DNA from 2 places in the Pontibacter sp. MBLB2868 genome. Region 1 is predicted to be linked to the other one. Evidence: riboswitches for the same ligand, from Rfam matches in the RefSeq annotation. Region 1 holds a riboswitch; the other holds the start of a gene.
What was found. A riboswitch is a leader RNA that binds a small molecule or an ion and turns the genes downstream of it on or off. The one in region 1 is predicted to bind S-adenosylmethionine.

Region 1 (9,461 bases):
CATCGTGTCCTTCGTCAGCTTTGGTGGTTGGTGTAATGATCGGCTCCGGAAGCTTATCATTTTCTTTCAGCCCTTCGGGTAAAGTTACACCACACACGCTGCGCTTTCCTGCTTTATACTCACGCCAGGCATGGCCTGCCAGGTAGCCCCGGATCACCATTTCCACCTTAAATGGTTCGCAGTGATAACCGATGGTTACATTAGGATCAGGAGTAGTAATGACCCAGTTTGGAACAATATCTGAAGTGGCTTTTAAGTTTAAGCTGGCAATTTGGTTCAGGACCTGCCCTTTATAAGGTATTGCCCGCGGCAGCACTACATCAAAAGCTGAGATACGGTCCGTTGCCACAATGGCAAGCCTGTCATTAAAATAATAAACATCACGGACTTTGCCCCTGTAAAAGCCGGTCTGGCCAGGAAAGGAGAAGTTGGTTTCTTTTATAGCCTCCATTAGGTCTGATGGGTTATCGAGGAGCAAAGTTAACTATTAAATTATAGGGCAGGAAATAATATTGGATTTTCAAAAACTTGTTTCAACTAAAGCGCCTTAAACATAGGCTGAAAAATATATAGGAGTATACTAAGAGAATAGCTTTTAGTTTTATACTTAAGAACCTATTAATTGTAATTTCAGATGAATATTGTATCAGTAATATTATCGGGAGAACTTATTTTCTGTAGTCGATAATATTCTCGATCATGCCACCAAATATGATGGAATGGAAAGGCAGTACAGCATACCAATATAATCGTCCGATTAAGCCATTCGGTCTATAAGCAGCTAGTTGTTCCAGATAGTTTCCATCAGCCTCTTCGCATATCTTAAATTGAAGCCAGGCCTCACCAGGTAGTCTCATCTCGGCGTATAGCAGCAAGCGTCTTTGTTGTTCGTCGGCTACCAGTACCCGCCAGAAATCCAGGGTGTCGCCGGCTTTAAGGTCATAAGGGCTCCGCCTGCCCCGCCTGAGGCCCACACCACCTACCATTTTATCGAGCAGCCCTCTGATACGCCACAAAAAGTCTGTTTTATACCAGCCGCGCTCACCCCCGATGCGCCAGATGTTCTGCTGTACTTCATCCACAGGTCTGTTAAATTTTCTACGTTTTTTATCCGTAAGCACTCCATGTTCGGGTATCTGTACAAAATCCATGTAGTTCAGGTGCATGTTTCCGCTTACCAAAGCATCCTTCCAACTGGATACCACCATGTTTTGCTCAATCCGGCTAAATGCCAGTTTAATAGCCTGATCAAAAGTGAGGCAATGATGTGGGATTAAATTTTCAATAGAATGATCTATCACCACAACATCGTTTCGGAGGCTGTCCACCAGGTTTCTGGCCAGGCTGAAGCTGGTGCTGGTCACGAAGTATAGCCAGTAGGAGGAGAGCCGGGGGGTGAGCACGGGTACTGAAATAATGTATCGTTTCAGACCACGAAGTTTGGCAAACCTCAGGATCATTTCTTTATATGTCATTACCTCCGGACCGCCGATCTCAAAGCTTTTACCATAAAAACGCTGATCGCCCTGCACTTGTGTGAGGTAAAAAATAACGTCCCGGATGCCAATTGGCTGGCACTTGGACTTTAGCCATTTGGGGGTTATCATTACAGGTAGTTTCTCAACCAGATCACGTAATATTTCGAACGAGGCACTGCCTGAGCCTATGATGATGGCTGCACGTAATACTGTCAGGCTTGCTTTTGCTTCTGCTAAAACATCCTCAACATGCAACCTGGAGGAAAGATGCGTAGACAGGTTGCCTACATTGGCGATTCCGCTCAGGTAAATGATTTGTTTTGCAGAAGTCGTGTTCAGGGAAACCGTAAAATTTCTTGCTGCCTGGTCCTCCATTTTAGAGAAATCTTTCCCGTCACCACCCATCGAGTGCACCAGATAATAGGCAGTATCTATGTCAGGTGGTAAGTTTTTTAGCGAGTTAAGGTCTAAAAGATCACCTTTTTCAACTTGGACTTTTTCTTTAAGTGTGGCGGGTAATCCGAATCGCCTCGGGTCCCGGACAAGGCATGTGACTTCATGTCCCTGCTCTACCAAAAGAGGCAGGAGCCGTTTTCCGATATATCCGTTGGCACCTGTCAGCAATATCTTCATAGTTGTTACTTAAAACGAGAAAAAACCTCTTTAGGAGGTGCTAATTATACTTTCCAACAGCTGGTGCGCCTACATGTTTGTAAGTTTTATGATAACAGGGATATCTGGCGCTTTAAGTAAAGATAAGCAGATGATGGAGGAGCCAATTATCTGTTAGAAAAGGTATTATTGTGATTATGAATTTTTAACGATTTATACTTTTTACGGAAGAAAACATTCAGAAAAATACTTGAAATTATTTTTGGCTTTTTAAAATTTGCTGGCGTATACTTGCAACATCAAGTCAGTTATCCCTACACGGAAAATTGATTTATAAAGAAGCGCGGAGAGACAGGCTCTGTGAAGCGCTAGCAACCTAACCAACGTGGTAAAAGGTGCTAATTCCTGATTCCGGATTATCCGGAAGAATATAAATTGATACGTTTATGAAAAAGGGAATCAATCACACAGAACATTTTTTAGTAGTACCGTTACCAACATCCTTGGTTGGTAAACTCACGCTGTTTTTCGTTGCGCTTTGCATGCAGCGTACTTTAAACATGTGCAAGCCCATGCGCATGATGGCTTGCTGTTGTTGCTAGCCTAGATCCCACATTTTAGCACTTAATGGCTTTTCTGCAGACCTGCGTCTGTTGTATACCTCAACGCATACCTGCAGTTAGTCCTGTCTTTATTCCATTGTATATTTTATCTCCAAATTTATAATTAAACTATCATGTCAACACCATTGCATTTCGAAACATTGCAGCTACACGCTGGCCAGGAAGTAGATCCCACCACACAATCGCGTGCTGTGCCAATTTACCAGACAACTTCCTATACTTTCAAAAACGCTGAACATGGCGCTAACCTGTTTGCCCTGAAAGAGTTTGGGAATATTTATACCCGCATCATGAATCCAACTACAGATGTGTTCGAAAAGCGTGTTGCGGCACTGGAAGGAGGCGTAGCAGCAGTAGCAGTAGCGTCTGGTCAGGCGGCACAGTTCATTGCCCTAAACAACATCCTGCAGGCCGGAGATAATTTTGTTTCCACCGGTTTCTTGTATGGCGGTACTTATAACCAGTTTAAAGTGGCATTTAAGCGCTTGGGAATTGAAGTACGATTTGCTAAAGACGATGCAGTAAATAGCTTTGAAGAACACATAGATGAAAATACAAAGGCGATCTACGTGGAAACTATTGGAAACCCAAGGTTTAACATTCCGGATTTTGAGGCGATTGCAGCATTGGCGCAGAAGTATGAGATTCCGCTGGTAGTTGATAATACTTTTGGGGCAGGAGGATATCTGTTCAGACCATTGGAACATGGCGCCAATGTGGTTGTGGAGTCTGCAACAAAATGGATAGGAGGGCACGGTACCAGTATTGGCGGTGTGATTGTGGATGGCGGCAATTTTAACTGGGGCAATGGTAAGTTTCCACAGTTTTCTGAGCCATCTGATGGTTACCACGGGCTTAATTTTTGGGAGGTATTTGGTGCTGACGGGCCTTTCGGAAACATTGCTTTTGCCATTCGGGCACGTGTGGAAGGATTACGTGATTTTGGCCCGGCGCTTAGCCCATTCAACTCTTTCCTGCTGCTGCAAGGCCTGGAAACACTCTCGCTGCGTGTTGACAGAACAGTACAAAATGCGCTGGAACTGGCAAAGTGGCTGGAACAGCATGAACTGGTAGAGTCGGTTAATTATCCGGGGCTGGAGAGCAGCAACTATCATAAACTGGCTAAAAAGTATCTGAAACGAGGTTTCGGAGGTGTTCTGTCCTTTAAGATAAAGGGTGATAAGAAACAGGCAGAGAAATTTGTAAATAGCCTGACACTTGTAAGCCATCTGGCCAATGTGGGTGATGCTAAAACCCTTATCATTCACCCGGCTTCTACTACACATCAACAACTAAGCGATACCGAACAGATAAATGCAGGAGTAGACCCGACTCTACTCCGTGTGTCTGCCGGTATAGAACATATAAACGATATCAAAGCAGATTTTGAACAGGCTTTTGCGCAGGTACGGATTACCGAGCCGGAAGCGATTTTAAGTTAAACATAGTCATGCTTGAGCAACATACTTTCCACTATCAGCAACAGTTTCAGCTGGAGTCCGGGACCACACTCCCCGGCTTCCAGTTGGCTTATACTACCTATGGCTACCTCAACAGCAACCGTAATAATGTGATATGGGTCTGCCATGCCCTTACAGGCAACTCTGAATTTACCGATTGGTGGGGAGAGTTGTTTGGAAAAGGAAAACTTTTTGATCCAGCCGATTGGTTTGTGATCTGTGCAAATACCCTGGGCGGGTGCTATGGTTCAACTGGTCCGCTGTCTGTTAATCCAAACACATTAAAACCATACTTCCATGACTTTCCGCAACTGACCAACCGTGATATTGTGGCTGCTTTTGATCTGCTGCGCCAGGACCTGGCGGTAACGCAGGTGCATACCCTGATTGGCGGTTCGTTGGGAGGGCAGCAGGCGCTGGAGTGGGCTTTGCAAAGACCCGAAGTATTTAAGCGATTGGTGCATGTTGCATCCAATGCGCGTCATTCGGCGTGGGGTATTGCTTTTAATGAAAGCCAGCGCATGGCTATCCGTCTGGATCCAACCTGGGCTGAGTACAGTAAAACAGCAGGTCTTGAAGGACTGAAAACGGCCAGAGCCATAGCAATGCTTTCCTACAGGCACTATAACACCTATGAGCAAACCCAGCAAGAACCAGGCAACAGCATAACTGATAATTTTAGAGCATCAACTTACCAGGAGTACCAGGGAGAGAAGCTGGCCGGCAGGTTTAACGCCTATACCTATTGGCTGCTCTCCAAAGTAATGGACTCTCATAACATTGGTCGTGGTAGAGGGGGAATCGTGAAAGCACTCGCGCACCTGAAAGCGAAAACTTTGTTTGTTGGCGTAGATTCAGATCTGTTGTTTCCGGTGCAGGAGCAACAATATTTACATGAGCAGGTGCCTGGCTCCGCTTTTTATTTGATCAAGTCTGATTACGGACACGATGGGTTTTTAGTAGAGTGCGATCAGTTAACAAAGGCGATCTCTACGTTTTATGAAGCCGAAAATATTCAAGCACTAAACTATGAGAAACATGCTTACTAACAGAATAGGTATACTTGGCTTTGGCTGTGTAGGCCAAGGGCTATATGATGTGCTGCAGTATAACCGCCAAATGGAGGTTGCCAGAATTTGTGTGCGGGACAAGGGAAAAGCCCGCTCCCTTCCTGCCTCCGCTTTCACTTATGATCCGCAGGAGTTGTTGCAGGATGACTCCCTCCTTATCCTGACAGAGTTGATCAACGACCCGGCTGAGGCGCTTATACTGATTAGACAGGCACTGAAAGCCGGTAAAACCGTAGTTTCAGCAAACAAAAAAGTAGTGGCAGAAAACCTGCCGGAGCTAGTAGCACTGCAAAAGCACTATGGCGGCAGGCTGTTGTATGAGGCGGCTGTTTGTGGCAGTATACCTATACTTAGGACCCTGGAAGCCTACTACGGCACCGAGCCTTTATTACAGGTGCGCGGTATTTTGAATGGCTCTTCTAACTACATACTATCCAGGCTGGACACGGATGGAAGCACTTACGAAGCTGCCTTGGTTCAGGCACAGGAACTGGGTTTTGCTGAAGCTGATCCGGCTATGGATGTGCAGGGATATGATGCGCTTCATAAAATATGCCTGATAGCAGCACATGCGTTCGGAGTTTTTGTGCAGCCTGACCATGTGCTATGTTTTGGTATAGACACTATCACTGCAAAAGATATAGTGTTGGCACAAAAGCTTGGAGCTCGTATCCGACTGGTTGCTTCTGCCAGGGTTACTACCGAGGAGCAGCTTGAAGTGCAGGTACTTCCAACATTCGTCTTTCCTTCGGATGAGCTTTATCATGTGCAGGACGAGTATAATGGTGTACAGATACAGGCAAAATTTGCAGGTGATCAGTTTTTGAAAGGCAAAGGCGCGGGGAGCTACCCAACCGGCTCTGCTGTTTGGGCGGATGTTTCGGCTGCTCTGAATGGTTATCGTTATACTTATCCGAAATACAAGCCTGCTGTTGCTACCGACCCGGATACACTGTTACAGGTATATATTCGCATGCCCAGCGATCTGTTTCTGACAAATATTAAGTGGAATGAAGTAACCTCATTTGGTGTAAACCCGGAAGAGTTACAACTTATAGGATTTGTGAAGCGCAGAAATCTGAATGAGTTGCAGAAAGAACTGATTAGAGCTAAAGCTTTTATTGCACTGCTTCCTGAAAATGTTACCCCTGAAGCAGTCATAAAAGCGTCGTGTTATGAGAAAGAAGCTATTCTGTAGGTATAGTTACAGGTAAAGTTTAAGCAACAAAATTTTAAAAAATAAAAGCGGTAAATCATTTAAATATCTCATTAAATGTATAATTCTATGTTTAAAGGGCTGAAGCGGTGTAAAATTGCTAGTTGAAATTGTAGCTTTAAGCTAAAAGTGCTCGTACAACAATTATGTGTTGATGATTAAATTGTACGATAATGGTCAGAAAAATTATACCCCTCTTTTTATATATACTTGTTATTGCCGCCTTCTCCAGTTGCAGGCAGGATAACGGATCACCTATCAGGAATGTGCGCTTCGATCCTAATTTATTAAGCCAGGCAAAGGATGGGTCAGCTTGTACCTCGTACAGCTACTCCTATAATGGGCAGGAAAAGTCGTTAGGAACTGTTTTTACGCGGCAGGTATTGGTAACATTCGCAGCCGGTACAACATATGATGTACAGAAAAGCGCAATTGAAAAATATGGCTTTGTGAATGGCATTAGCGGACAGACCAGTTCTGAGTCTGAAATGCTCTATACACTTTCCTTAATGGAAGGCTTGAGCTGTCATCAAACCGAACAAGTTATAAAGATACTCGCTCAGGATAAGCTTATTACTTATGCGGCTCCATTTTTTGTGCAACAGGATAATTTACTTGGAGTGAGCAATGAAGCCATTGTAACTGTACAAAGTGGAGGGAAAGCAACTTTAGACAGAACATTACAATCTTATGGAGCCAGTCTGGTAGGAGGGCTTGATGAAAACACATATATAGTTAAAGTAGATAAGAATGCGAGTGGAAATGCGCTTGATCTGGCAAATTTCCTTCAGGGGCAGGAGGGTATAGCACATGCAGAGCCAAATTTTGTAGTTTCTCAAATACAGGAAACACCTGCTCGCATCAGAGAATACAGAGATAGAAGCAACGGTTCAGTAAGAAGATAATCCGACTGCTAAAGTATAAAAAAAAGCCCCTCATAAAATTATGAGGGGCTTTTTTTTATACTTTAGCAGTTAAATATACAGTGCTTTCGCTTTTGTGCGGAGATTATATTGTGAGGCCATTACTTCGCCGTAAGCACCGGCCGTATGGATAGCTATCAGGTCTCCACGATTTGTTTCAGGTAGTACAACAGCTTTACCAAAGCAGTCCGATGATTCGCAGATAGGGCCCACCACGTCATAGCGGACTTCTTCTTTTTCACTGGTCAGGTTCTCGATCTTGTGGTAAGACTGGTACAGCGCCGGACGGATCAACTCTGTCATGCCTGCATCAAGTATGGCAAAGTTAGTTGTAATGCCTTTTTTGATATAGAGGACCCTGGAAAGTAGTGTTCCGCATTGTGCCACAAGTGCACGGCCTAGTTCAAAATGCACCTGCTGCCCAGGTCGAAGTTCCAGGAACTGGTTAAACAGGCCAAAATAAGCTGCAAAGTCGGGTATTGGCTGCTCCTCCGGGTTATAATAGTCCACGCCAAGGCCACCACCTACGTTTACATGCTCTAGCTGAATATTATGAGACAGGAACCACTCCTGGAACTCATTTACACGCGTACACAAATTACTGAATACAGAAAGGTCTGTTATCTGGGACCCAATGTGGAAGTGGATTCCGATCAGTTTGATATGTTGCAGTTTTTGCAGCAACAGCAACACGCTATCCAGTTCCCAGGCGTTTATTCCGAATTTGTTTTCCTCAAGCCCGGTAGTAATGTACTTATGAGTTTTGGCATTAACGTTTGGGTTGATGCGTAGTGCAATACTGGCAATTTTCCCTTTTGCCTCTGCCAACTCGTTCAGTATTTCAAGTTCGTGGCTTGATTCGCAGTTAAAGCAGAAGATATCCTGGTCCAGTGCATAGTTGATCTCGTCATCGGACTTACCCACGCCGGCAAATACAACTTCCTGTGGTGCAAAACCATTTTCTATGGCCGCTTTAACTTCATTGCCACTTACACAATCTGCCCCAAACCCATGATGGCGCATTTCATTAAGTATTGGCTCATTTGCATTTGCTTTTAAAGCGTAATGTACATGGAAGTTATACTTGTCTGCTTCCTGCTTTGCTGTTTGCAGCGTCTGGCGCAAAAGCTCCAGGTTATATACATAAAGGGGAGTGGCGTGCTGCTTCAACTCCTGTAAGTGTTCCTTAAGCATTGGTTGTGTTTCTCTCAAAAATTCCATCGTTCAACCTGGTAAGTGCCTCAACCTTGTGGGAGGTATCAATCAAAAGACTGATATTATTCTTGCTTCCACCATAAGAGATCATGCGAAGCGGAATAGCTTTAAGTGCTTCAAATATTTTTAAGCCCGACCCGCTTCGCGCTGCTATAAAGTCACCTACCACACAAATAATTGTCTGGTCCTGGTCAACCTCTACCTGTCCAAATTCTTTTAGCTCAGCAACGATCTCATTCAGGAATTTAGCGTTGTCAATTGTCAACGACACTGCTACCTCAGAGGTAGTGATCATGTCGATGGGTGTTTTGTATCTTTCAAATACCTCAAACACACTTCGTAAGAAACCATATGCTAGCAGCATTCGCCCTGATTTAATCTTAATTGCTGTGATGTCATCTTTGGCGGCTACTGCTTTAATACTTCCTCCTTTGCTTTCGGAAGTTATGATTGTGCCTTTTGCCTCAGGCTGCATCGTGTTTAGCAGACGCACCGGAATATCCTTTTCTTTTGCAGGGTAAACACTGCTAGGGTGTAGGATCTTTGCGCCAAAATAAGCCAACTCCGCTGCCTCATCAAAAGATAACTCTGCAATAGGGTATGTATCCTTTACGATGCGTGGATCGTTGTTGTGCATCCCGTCGATATCCGTCCAGATCTGAATTTCATCGGCATCTGCAGCGGCACCGATGAGAGAGGCTGAGTAGTCTGACCCACCACGCTTTAGATTATCAATCTCACCAAACGCATTCCTGCAAATATATCCCTGTGTGATGAACAGTTTTGTGTTGGGATATTGCTCCAGCTCTGTTTTCAGGTTCTTTGCAATATATGCCGTATCTGGCTCCTCATTCTCATCGATCT
Region 2 (9,461 bases), 1.2 Mb from region 1:
CTACCTGCTCAATTAACTCTGAGGCATAGTTGTGGCCGCCTGGCTCCGGCATGAACCGCTGCTCGCTCTTCACACAATCGCCGCGCAATACAAGCACATTATCAATTCCTAAAAAGTGCAGGTCTATCAGTGCGTTTTCCGTTTCCTCTTTGCTAAAGCCGCCACAGATCAGGTGCGGCACCGTGTCTACTTTATAGTGGTTTTGTATGGCCGCACAAATCCCCACTGTGCCAGGGCGTTTGCGCGTAGTGCGTTTTTCAAGCAAACCATTCTCACGCTGCTTATAAATGTATTCTTCCCTATGGTAGGTAACATCTACAAAAGGAGGCTTAAACTCCATCAGCGGATCAATGTGGTTAAACAGACTCTTCAGGTTTTCTCCTTTTAAAGGCGGCAATACCTCCAGGGTAAACAAGGTCTTGTCGCTGTTCTTGAAATGCTCTGTTACTTTCAAATTTATATATTGATTAAGTGCTTCAACTATCCAGATGTTGGTTTTATTGCCGGGTCCAACTACCCTTTTTGTAAGCCTGTCAGCCTTTTGGTAAGTATAGTGCGGTAATTAAACTGCCTGCTGCGTTACCGGTTTTGGCTCGTAATTCAGGTTCGGAGACAGCCAGCGCTCCAGCCCTTCTTTTGGCATATTCTTGCGCTGTGCAATATCAGCCACCTGGTCTTCACCAATCTTGCCCAAACCAAAATAGCGCGACTCAGGGTGCGAAAAGTATAAGCCGCTTACTGAGGCCGCCGGGTACATCGCCAGGTTTTCGGTAAGTATAACCCCTGACGTTCTTTCTGCATCAAGCAGGTTAAACAGCGTAACCTTTTCGGTGTGGTCCGGGCAACCCGGATAACCCGGTGCCGGTCGAATCCCTCTGTACTGCTCCTTTATCAGACCTTCATTGTCCAGTTGCTCTTCCGGTGCATATCCCCAGAGCTCACGGCGCACCTTCTGGTGCATCAGTTCTGCAAATGCTTCGGCCAGACGATCTGCCAGCGCTTTTACCATAATGGATTTATAGTCATCGTGCTCGGCTTCATATTGCTCCAGCAGCTTCTCGATGCCAAATCCAGCCGACACGACAAAGCCTCCTATGTAGTCTGGCAGGTCTGTGTCTTTAGGGGCTATAAAATCAGAGAAGGCCAGGTTAGGCACATTGCCCCCCTTCTTCCCCTGCTGCCTCAGCGTATGAAACTCAGTGACAACGTTTTCACGTGCATCATCAGCGTATACTTCAATGGTGTCATCAGCCTCTACGTTGGCAGGGTAAAACCCAACGACGGCACGCGCTTCCAGCAACTGCTTTTCCACAATATCTTTCAACATTTCCTGCGCATCAGCAAACAGTTTGGTTGCTTCTGCACCCAGCTCAGGGTCGTTAAGAATTTTCGGGTACTGCCGCTTCAGCTCCCAGGTATGGAAGAACGGTGTCCAGTCGATGAAAGGAATGATCTCAGAGAGCGGATAGTTCATAAATGTTTTGTTGCCGATAAAGCTTGGTTTTGTTGGCTGTGTAGTTTGCCAGTCTACTTTAAACTTGTTCGTACGAGCATCTTTTATACTTACAAAAGCACGGTCTTTGGTTCGGTTATGGTGATCTTCGCGCAGCTTCTCATACTCTGCTTTTATCTCAGCTATGTAGCTTTCTTTGTTACTGCCAAGCAAGCTGCTCACTACCGTTACACTACGTGAAGCATCATGCACGTGCACAACCGGCCCACTGTATTGCGGCGCTATTTTTACAGCCGTATGAACCCGCGAAGTAGTAGCCCCACCTATCAGCAACGGAATTTTCATGCCTCGTCGCTCCATCTCCTGCGCCACATACACCATTTCATCCAAAGATGGCGTGATCAAACCACTTAAGCCGATAATATTTACCTGCTGCTTTTGGGCTTCCGTCAGAATCGTATCCAGGTGCACCATCACGCCCAGGTCTATTACCTCATAATTATTGCAAGCCAACACAACACCCACAATATTCTTCCCGATATCGTGTACATCACCCTTTACAGTAGCCATCAGTATTTTACCTTGCGAAGAAGAGGAGGAGCCGGCCTTCTCCGCCTCCATGTACGGCAGCAGGTAAGCTACAGACTTTTTCATGACACGGGCACTTTTCACCACCTGCGGCAGGAACATCTTACCTGCCCCAAACAGATCTCCGACAACAGACATCCCTGCCATCAGCGGACCCTCGATCACATCAAGGGTTTTGGCAGCTTTCTGACGGGCTTCCTCAGTATCCTCTTCAATGTACTCTACAATACCTTTTACCAGCGCATGTTTTAAACGCTCTTCCACAGGGGCCTCGCGCCAGGCACTGTCAGCTGCTGTAGCTGTTTTACCTTTTCCTCTGATCGTTTCAGCGTAGGCCACCAGTTTCTCGGTAGCTTCAGGATGACGGTTAAAGATGACGTCTTCAATAAGATCACGGAGTTCTTCCGGAACTTCTTCATAAATGCCAAGCATGCCTGCGTTCACAATTCCCATGTCCATACCAGCCTGGATCGCATGATACAGGAAAACGGTGTGCATGGCCTCACGTACGGCATCGTTACCCCGGAAGGAGAAAGACAGGTTACTTACACCGCCGCTTACCTGTGCGTGCGGCAGGTTGGCTTTTATCCACTTTACCGCCTCAATGTAATCAACGGCATAGTTATTATGCTCTTCTATACCTGTGGCAATAGCCAGTATGTTCGGGTCAAAAATGATATCCTGGGGCGGGAAGCCAACCTCATCAACCAGTATGCGGTAAGAGCGCTCGCAGATCTCAATGCGACGCGGCAGCGTATCTGCCTGCCCCTGCTCATCAAAAGCCATTACTACCACAGCGGCTCCATACTGCCGCACCTTGCGGGCCAGTTTCCTGAAAGCATCTTCGCCTTCTTTTAAGCTGATGGAGTTAACAATGCTTTTTCCTTGTACACACTTCAATCCAGCTTCGATCACGCTCCATTTAGAGGAGTCGATCATAATTGGCAACCTGGAAATGTCCGGTTCGGAAGCTATCAGGTTAAGAAAGTTCGTCATGGCCTGCTCCGAATCGAGCATCCCTTCATCCATATTCACATCAATGATCTGCGCCCCGCCTTCTACCTGCTGCTGCGCTACCGATAGGGCTTCTTCAAATTCTCCATTCACGATCAGGCGCGAGAATTTTTTAGAACCTGTCACGTTGGTTCGTTCGCCAATATTTACAAATAGTGTTTCAGGGGTGATGGTGAGGGGTTCGAGGCCGCTGTAACGTGGGAGAGGGGGAACCGGGGAGGGAATGTGCGGCTTATACTTTTGAACAAGATCGGAGATAACTCTGGTGTGCATAGGCGTAGTGCCACAACAACCACCAAGAATGTTTACCAGGCCTTCCTTCAGGTACTCCTCCACGATACCCCCCATCTGCTCGGCTGTTTCGTCATAGCCGCCAAAGGCATTGGGCAAACCGGCATTTGGGTAGGCGCTGATGTAACAGTCAGAGATACGCGCCAACTCCTGTATATGGGTTTTTAGTTGGCGGGCACCCAGTGCACAGTTAAAGCCAACACTTAAGATGTTTGCATGCGCGATAGAGTTCCAGAAGGCTTCCACTGTTTGGCCGGACAGGGTACGGCCACTGGCATCGGTAATAGTACCGGATACCATGATCGGAAGCTCTTTACCACCATCCTGCACGTACTGCTGTATGGCAAACAGGGCGGCTTTACAGTTCAGGGTGTCGAATACTGTCTCTACCAGCAGCAGATCGGCACCACCATCAACTAAACCACGCACCTGCTCATAGTATGCCTCTACCAGCTGGTCAAAGGTAACGGCGCGGTATCCGGGGTTATTTACGTCCGGAGAGAGGGAAGCGGTCCGGTTTGTCGGGCCAATGGCACCTGCCACAAAGCGGGGTCTGCCAGCCACTTTTGCCTCTATTTCATCTGCTGCCTCACGCGCTATTTTTGCTGATTCGTAATTCAGTTCATACACCAGGTCTTCCAGGTGATAATCGGCCATGGCTATACTGGTGCCGCTGAAAGTATTTGTTTCTACAATATCAGCTCCGGCCTCTAAATACTCGGCATGTATGGATTTAATGATATCGGGGCGGGTAATTGAAAGCAGGTCATTGTTACCTTTCAAATCACCTGGATGATCATTAAAACGTTCGCCCCTGAAATCTTCTTCTGTTAGCTTGTAACGCTGAATCATGGTGCCCATAGCGCCGTCAAGCACTAGGATGCGTTCTTTCAGCAGTTGATGAATAGGATGGTTGTGCTTCATGTCCGGTGTCTTTCTTCTCGTAAGTCTTCTGCATTAGCTTATCAAGAAGGACACCCTGCCGGGAGGATGGACATTCTTATCTTTTCCAGACGCTTTTTGCGATTGGAAGGGAATTAGCACCAGGCTTTAACAAGGTTGCTAAGACGTCATCGGGCCCTATCCCTCGGTCTTTCTTGATAAGAAGCTGTAAATTATATACATATCCGGTAAATACAAAATTTTGTTGCTCCGGACGCCTTTTTTCATGCTATAAGTATATATAAACAGAAAGGGACACTATAAGTGTCCCTTTCCTATAGAATCTTTTTCGCTTATTAGCGAATCCGACCCTATGATAGTATATACGTCCTCTAAAAAGGGCGGTTGCAGTAAAACCAACTTTAAATAAAAAAAGGGACACCTTTCGGCATCCCTTTTTTATTGCATCAACAGTGCCTGGAATTAAGCTTCTGCTTCTACCTTAGGAATTACAGAAACGTAAGAACGGTTCTTCTTACCTTTTCTGAAAGATACGATGCCATCAACCAACGCAAATAGTGTGTGGTCTTTACCCATGCCTACGTTAGCGCTTGGGTGATGCGCAGTACCTCTTTGTCTTACAATGATGTTACCAGCGATGATATCCTGGCCACCGTAAATCTTAACACCTAGTCGTTTAGAATGCGACTCGCGGCCGTTATTAGAACTACCAGCTCCTTTTTTGTGTGCCATTTTTTTAAAATTTAGTTCAGGTTAGCGGGGGCGTCCCCTGAAAAGATTCTTCGATTAATTTCTTCTTACTGCTTAACCAATGCTCTCGATCAGGACCTTTGTGAAGTGCTGGCGGTGACCATTCTTCTTACGGTATCCTTTTCTTCTCTTCTTTTTGAAAACGATCACTTTGTCGCCTTTCACGTTGCCAAGGATTTTACCAACCACTTTAACACCGCTAACGAAAGGAGCACCAAGTGTTACAGTGCCATTATCATCAGTAAGAAGAACATTGGTGAACTCAACGGCGTCACCCTCATTGCCGGAAAGCTTGTTAGCGTAGATGAACTTGCCGTTCTCTACTTTGGTCTGTTGACCTGCGATTTCTACAATTGCGTACATCAGCTTCAATGTATAATTTAAAATTAGTCTGCAAAAGTACGGTACATATTTTAATTATGCAAAGGCTTGTTTTATAATTTGTAAAAACAGAGCCAACACTTACACATATTTATGTGGATAACATTGTTGACATCTACATGCATATTTGAAGCACCTGTTAAAAAACCACAGAAACACCTCAGGATTAACACGATACGGCGCCACTTAGTAATCCACATTTTCCACACCACCTGTGTAAATCTCTGGGTGCATTTACATTCCTTACCCATTGCGCCTCATTAAAAGCAAAATAAAACTCCTGAATCGCAGGCAAATCTGACACAAAACGCTTATAACACACCAAAAAAGGCATCTAACATATATTTAATAGTTTCTTAATAATATAATAACAAAACTATATAGTTGATAACTCATGTGGATAACCATGTTTATACACGCGTAATAATCAAACAGCCAATCAGTTAACCAAGTGTGCATAAATTGAACAACTTTAACCCCTGAAATCAAGTTCATTTCTATATATTTGAAGTCATGATATTCTGCTACACTTACCAGGTGTTACCCAGAACAATTGATCCCATGGGGTGTTTTCTAAGCAAAATGCTTACCCCTTCAACCAATAAAACGCTTATTTAATTGATTATGGAGCCAATTTTACAAGAGAACCCAAACCGCTTTGTCTTATTCCCGATTCAGAACGATGCAGTGTGGCAGATGTATAAACAAGCAGAAGCCAGTTTCTGGACAGCTGAAGAGATTGACCTGAGCCAGGATCTTAAAGATTGGGAAAGCCTTAATGATGGTGAGCGACACTTTATCACGCATGTACTTGCTTTCTTTGCAGCCTCTGATGGCATTGTAAACGAGAACCTGGCCATTAACTTCATGCAGGAGGTGCAGTTACCGGAGGCACGTTGCTTTTATGGCTTCCAGATCATGATGGAGAATATCCACTCTGAAACATACTCTCTCCTTATAGATACCTATGTAAAGAAGCAAAGTGAGAAAGACCACTTGTTCAATGCTCTTGAAACGGTGCCTTGCGTGAAGAAAAAAGGGGAGTGGGCATTAAAGTGGATCAACAGCGAGAATTTTGTAGAGCGTTTGATCGCTTTTGCGGCTGTGGAGGGTATCTTCTTCTCGGGCTCTTTCTGCTCAATCTTCTGGCTTAAGAAACGTGGCTTAATGCCTGGTTTAACATTCTCTAACGAGCTTATCAGCCGTGACGAAGGCCTGCACTGCGATTTTGCCTGCCTGCTGTACTCTATGCTGCAAAACAAGCTGTCGGAAGAGCGCGTGCATGAGATCATTCGCGATGCCGTGAGTATTGAGCAGGAATTTGTTACAGATGCTTTGCCAGTAGATCTGATTGGTATGAATTCTAAGCTGATGAGCCAGTACATCGAGTTTGTGGCTGACAGGCTTATAGTAGCGCTTGGCTATCAGAAGATCTATAACGCTACAAACCCATTCGACTTTATGGAAATGATCTCGCTTCAGGGCAAGACAAATTTCTTCGAAAAACGCGTAGGCGAGTATCAGAAGGCTGGAGTTTTAGGAGACAAAGACAAAAACGTTTTTTCTCTGGACGAAGACTTTTAACATATATAGAGAATTCGTATGTTTAGGTAGCCAAAGGGAAAAAGCTCATCTTCTTTCCCTTCCTTTACCTAATTATATTTAATAGCCTACCGCTCGGTCTACCACCAAAATGCACGGTTTAGCAGCCTGAGCGTAATCTTAGCTGGCACCTCGCCAACTAAAGGGGTAACTCACTCCCCTATATAGTTAAAGCATTTAGCTTTACTTACAATCATTTGTACTACAACGGTTTATGCTGCCAACAGCGTATTGCCTGCTTGTATACTTCACTATAGAACAACCGCCTCCTGCAAAGGCAGGGGCTCCTTATATATCCTATTAATAAACCGGGCCCTTGACACCCGCTAAATGTATATGCTATGCTAGTAGTAAAACGAGACGGCCGCCGCGAATCCGTCAAATTTGATAAGATCACTGCAAGAATCGAGAAGCTGTGCTATGGCTTGCACATGGACTATGTGTCGCCGATTGAGGTAGCCAAAAAGGTGATTGATGGCATCTATGATGGCGTTACCACTGTAGAGCTGGATAACCTGGCCGCTGAAACAGCTGCTTCGCTTACAACCAAGCACCCGGATTATGCTACACTAGCGGCGCGGGTAGCTATTTCGAACCTGCACAAGGTTACAAGCAAGTCGTTCTCTAACACCATGAAGCGCCTCTATACCTATGAGGACCCTAAGACAGGTGAGAACGCATCGCTGATAGCCAAAGATGTGTATGAGATCATCCGTAAGCACGCGGCCCTGCTCGATTCAACCATCATTTATGACCGCGACTACAACTATGATTACTTTGGATATAAGACACTGGAGCGCTCTTACCTGCTTCGCCTGGATGGCAAGATCGTAGAGCGTCCGCAGCATATGTTGATGCGTGTGGCCGTGGGTATTCACAAGGAGGACATCGAATCTGCCATCGAGACTTATAATCTCATGTCTGAAAAGTGGTTTACACACGCCACACCAACATTATTTAACGCAGGTACACCAAAACCGCAGTTATCATCGTGCTTCCTGTTAACCATGAAGGACGACAGCATACCGGGCATTTACGATACCCTGAAGCAGTGTGCACAGATATCGCAGAGTGCCGGAGGCATTGGCCTGAGCATCCACAATGTACGTGCAACCGGTTCTTATATAAAAGGCACAAACGGCACGTCCAATGGTATCATCCCGATGCTGAAGGTGTTTAACGACACGGCCCGCTACGTGGACCAGGGTGGTGGTAAGCGCAAAGGCGCTTTCGCGATCTACCTGGAGCCCTGGCATGCTGATATCTTCGATTTCCTGGAACTGAAGAAGAACCACGGTAAGGAAGAGAATCGCGCCCGCGACCTGTTCTATGCACTCTGGACGCCAGACCTGTTTATGCAGCGCGTAGAAGAGAACGGCGACTGGAGCCTGTTCTGCCCGAACGAAGCACCCGGACTGGCTGAGTGCTGGGGCAAAGATTTCGAGCGCCTGTACAATAAGTATGAGCGTGAGGGACGTGCCCGCAAAACAGTAAAAGCGCAGGAGCTGTGGTTCCATATCCTGGAGTCGCAGATTGAGACAGGTACTCCATACATGCTGTACAAAGACCACGCAAACCGCAAGTCTAACCAGCAGAACCTTGGCACGATCAAGAGCTCTAACCTGTGTACGGAGATCATGGAATATACCAGCGAGGACGAGGTGGCAGTATGTAACCTGGCTTCTTTAGCACTGCCTCGTTACGTGAAGGAAAATCAGGATGGAAGCAAGGAGTTTGATCACCAGAAGCTATTTGATGTAACATACCATGCTACTGTTAACCTGAACAAGGTTATCGACATAAACTATTACCCGGTAAAAGAGGCGCAGAACTCTAACATGCGTCACCGCCCTATTGGTTTAGGTGTGCAGGGCCTTGCAGATACGTTTATCCACCTTCGCATGCCATTCGAAAGCGATGAAGCACGCGGCCTGAACAAGGATATCTTCGAGACGATCTATTTTGCAGCCATGACGGCTTCTAAGGATCTGGCGAAGAAGAATGGTGCATATGAAACGTTCAAAGGCTCTCCGCTGTCAGAGGGTAAATTCCAGTTCGACCTGTGGGGCGTAACGCCTGAATCTGGCCGTTGGGATTGGGAAAGCCTGCGCAAAGATGTAATGGAGTATGGTGTACGGAACTCACTGTTAGTAGCGCCTATGCCTACTGCTTCTACGGCACAGATCCTGGGTAACAATGAGTCGTTTGAGCCTTATACTTCTAATATTTACCTGCGTCGTGTATTGTCTGGTGAGTTTATGGTTGTAAACAAGCACCTGCTGAAGGACCTGATCGCGCTAGGCATCTGGAACGACAGATTGAAGCAGGATATCATAGCAGCTAATGGCTCGATTCAGGATATACCGAACATCCCGCAGCACATCAAAGACCTGTATAAGACAGTGTGGGAGATAAGCCAGCGCACAGTAATAGATATGAGTGCTGAGCGTGGTGCTTACATCTGCCAGAGCCAGTCGCT

Region 2: another riboswitch for S-adenosylmethionine. It lies ahead of metH (methionine synthase); the one in region 1 lies ahead of ACSX1A_RS11545 (O-acetylhomoserine aminocarboxypropyltransferase/cysteine synthase family protein).

Annotation. Positions count from the first base shown of each region.
Region 1 is NZ_CP196710.1:2,708,691-2,718,151, reverse strand. Features, by position in the region: gene ACSX1A_RS11555 (phosphoribosylaminoimidazolesuccinocarboxamide synthase) at 1-451, opposite strand, end outside; gene ACSX1A_RS11550 (SDR family oxidoreductase) at 669-2,111, opposite strand; SAM riboswitch class I at 2,419-2,527, shown strand; gene ACSX1A_RS11545 (O-acetylhomoserine aminocarboxypropyltransferase/cysteine synthase family protein) at 2,827-4,155, shown strand; gene ACSX1A_RS11540 (homoserine O-acetyltransferase family protein) at 4,164-5,222, shown strand; gene ACSX1A_RS11535 (homoserine dehydrogenase) at 5,203-6,441, shown strand; gene ACSX1A_RS11530 (hypothetical protein) at 6,633-7,364, shown strand; gene lysA (diaminopimelate decarboxylase) at 7,434-8,576, opposite strand; gene ACSX1A_RS11520 (aspartate kinase) at 8,569-9,461, opposite strand, start outside.
Region 2 is NZ_CP196710.1:3,889,936-3,899,396, forward strand. Features, by position in the region: gene metF (methylenetetrahydrofolate reductase [NAD(P)H]) at 1-454, opposite strand, end outside; gene metH (methionine synthase) at 563-4,270, opposite strand; SAM riboswitch class I at 4,344-4,453, opposite strand; gene rpmA (50S ribosomal protein L27) at 4,712-4,981, opposite strand; gene rplU (50S ribosomal protein L21) at 5,054-5,362, opposite strand; gene ACSX1A_RS16570 (ribonucleoside-diphosphate reductase small subunit) at 6,005-6,964, shown strand; gene ACSX1A_RS16575 (ribonucleoside-diphosphate reductase subunit alpha) at 7,324-9,461, shown strand, end outside.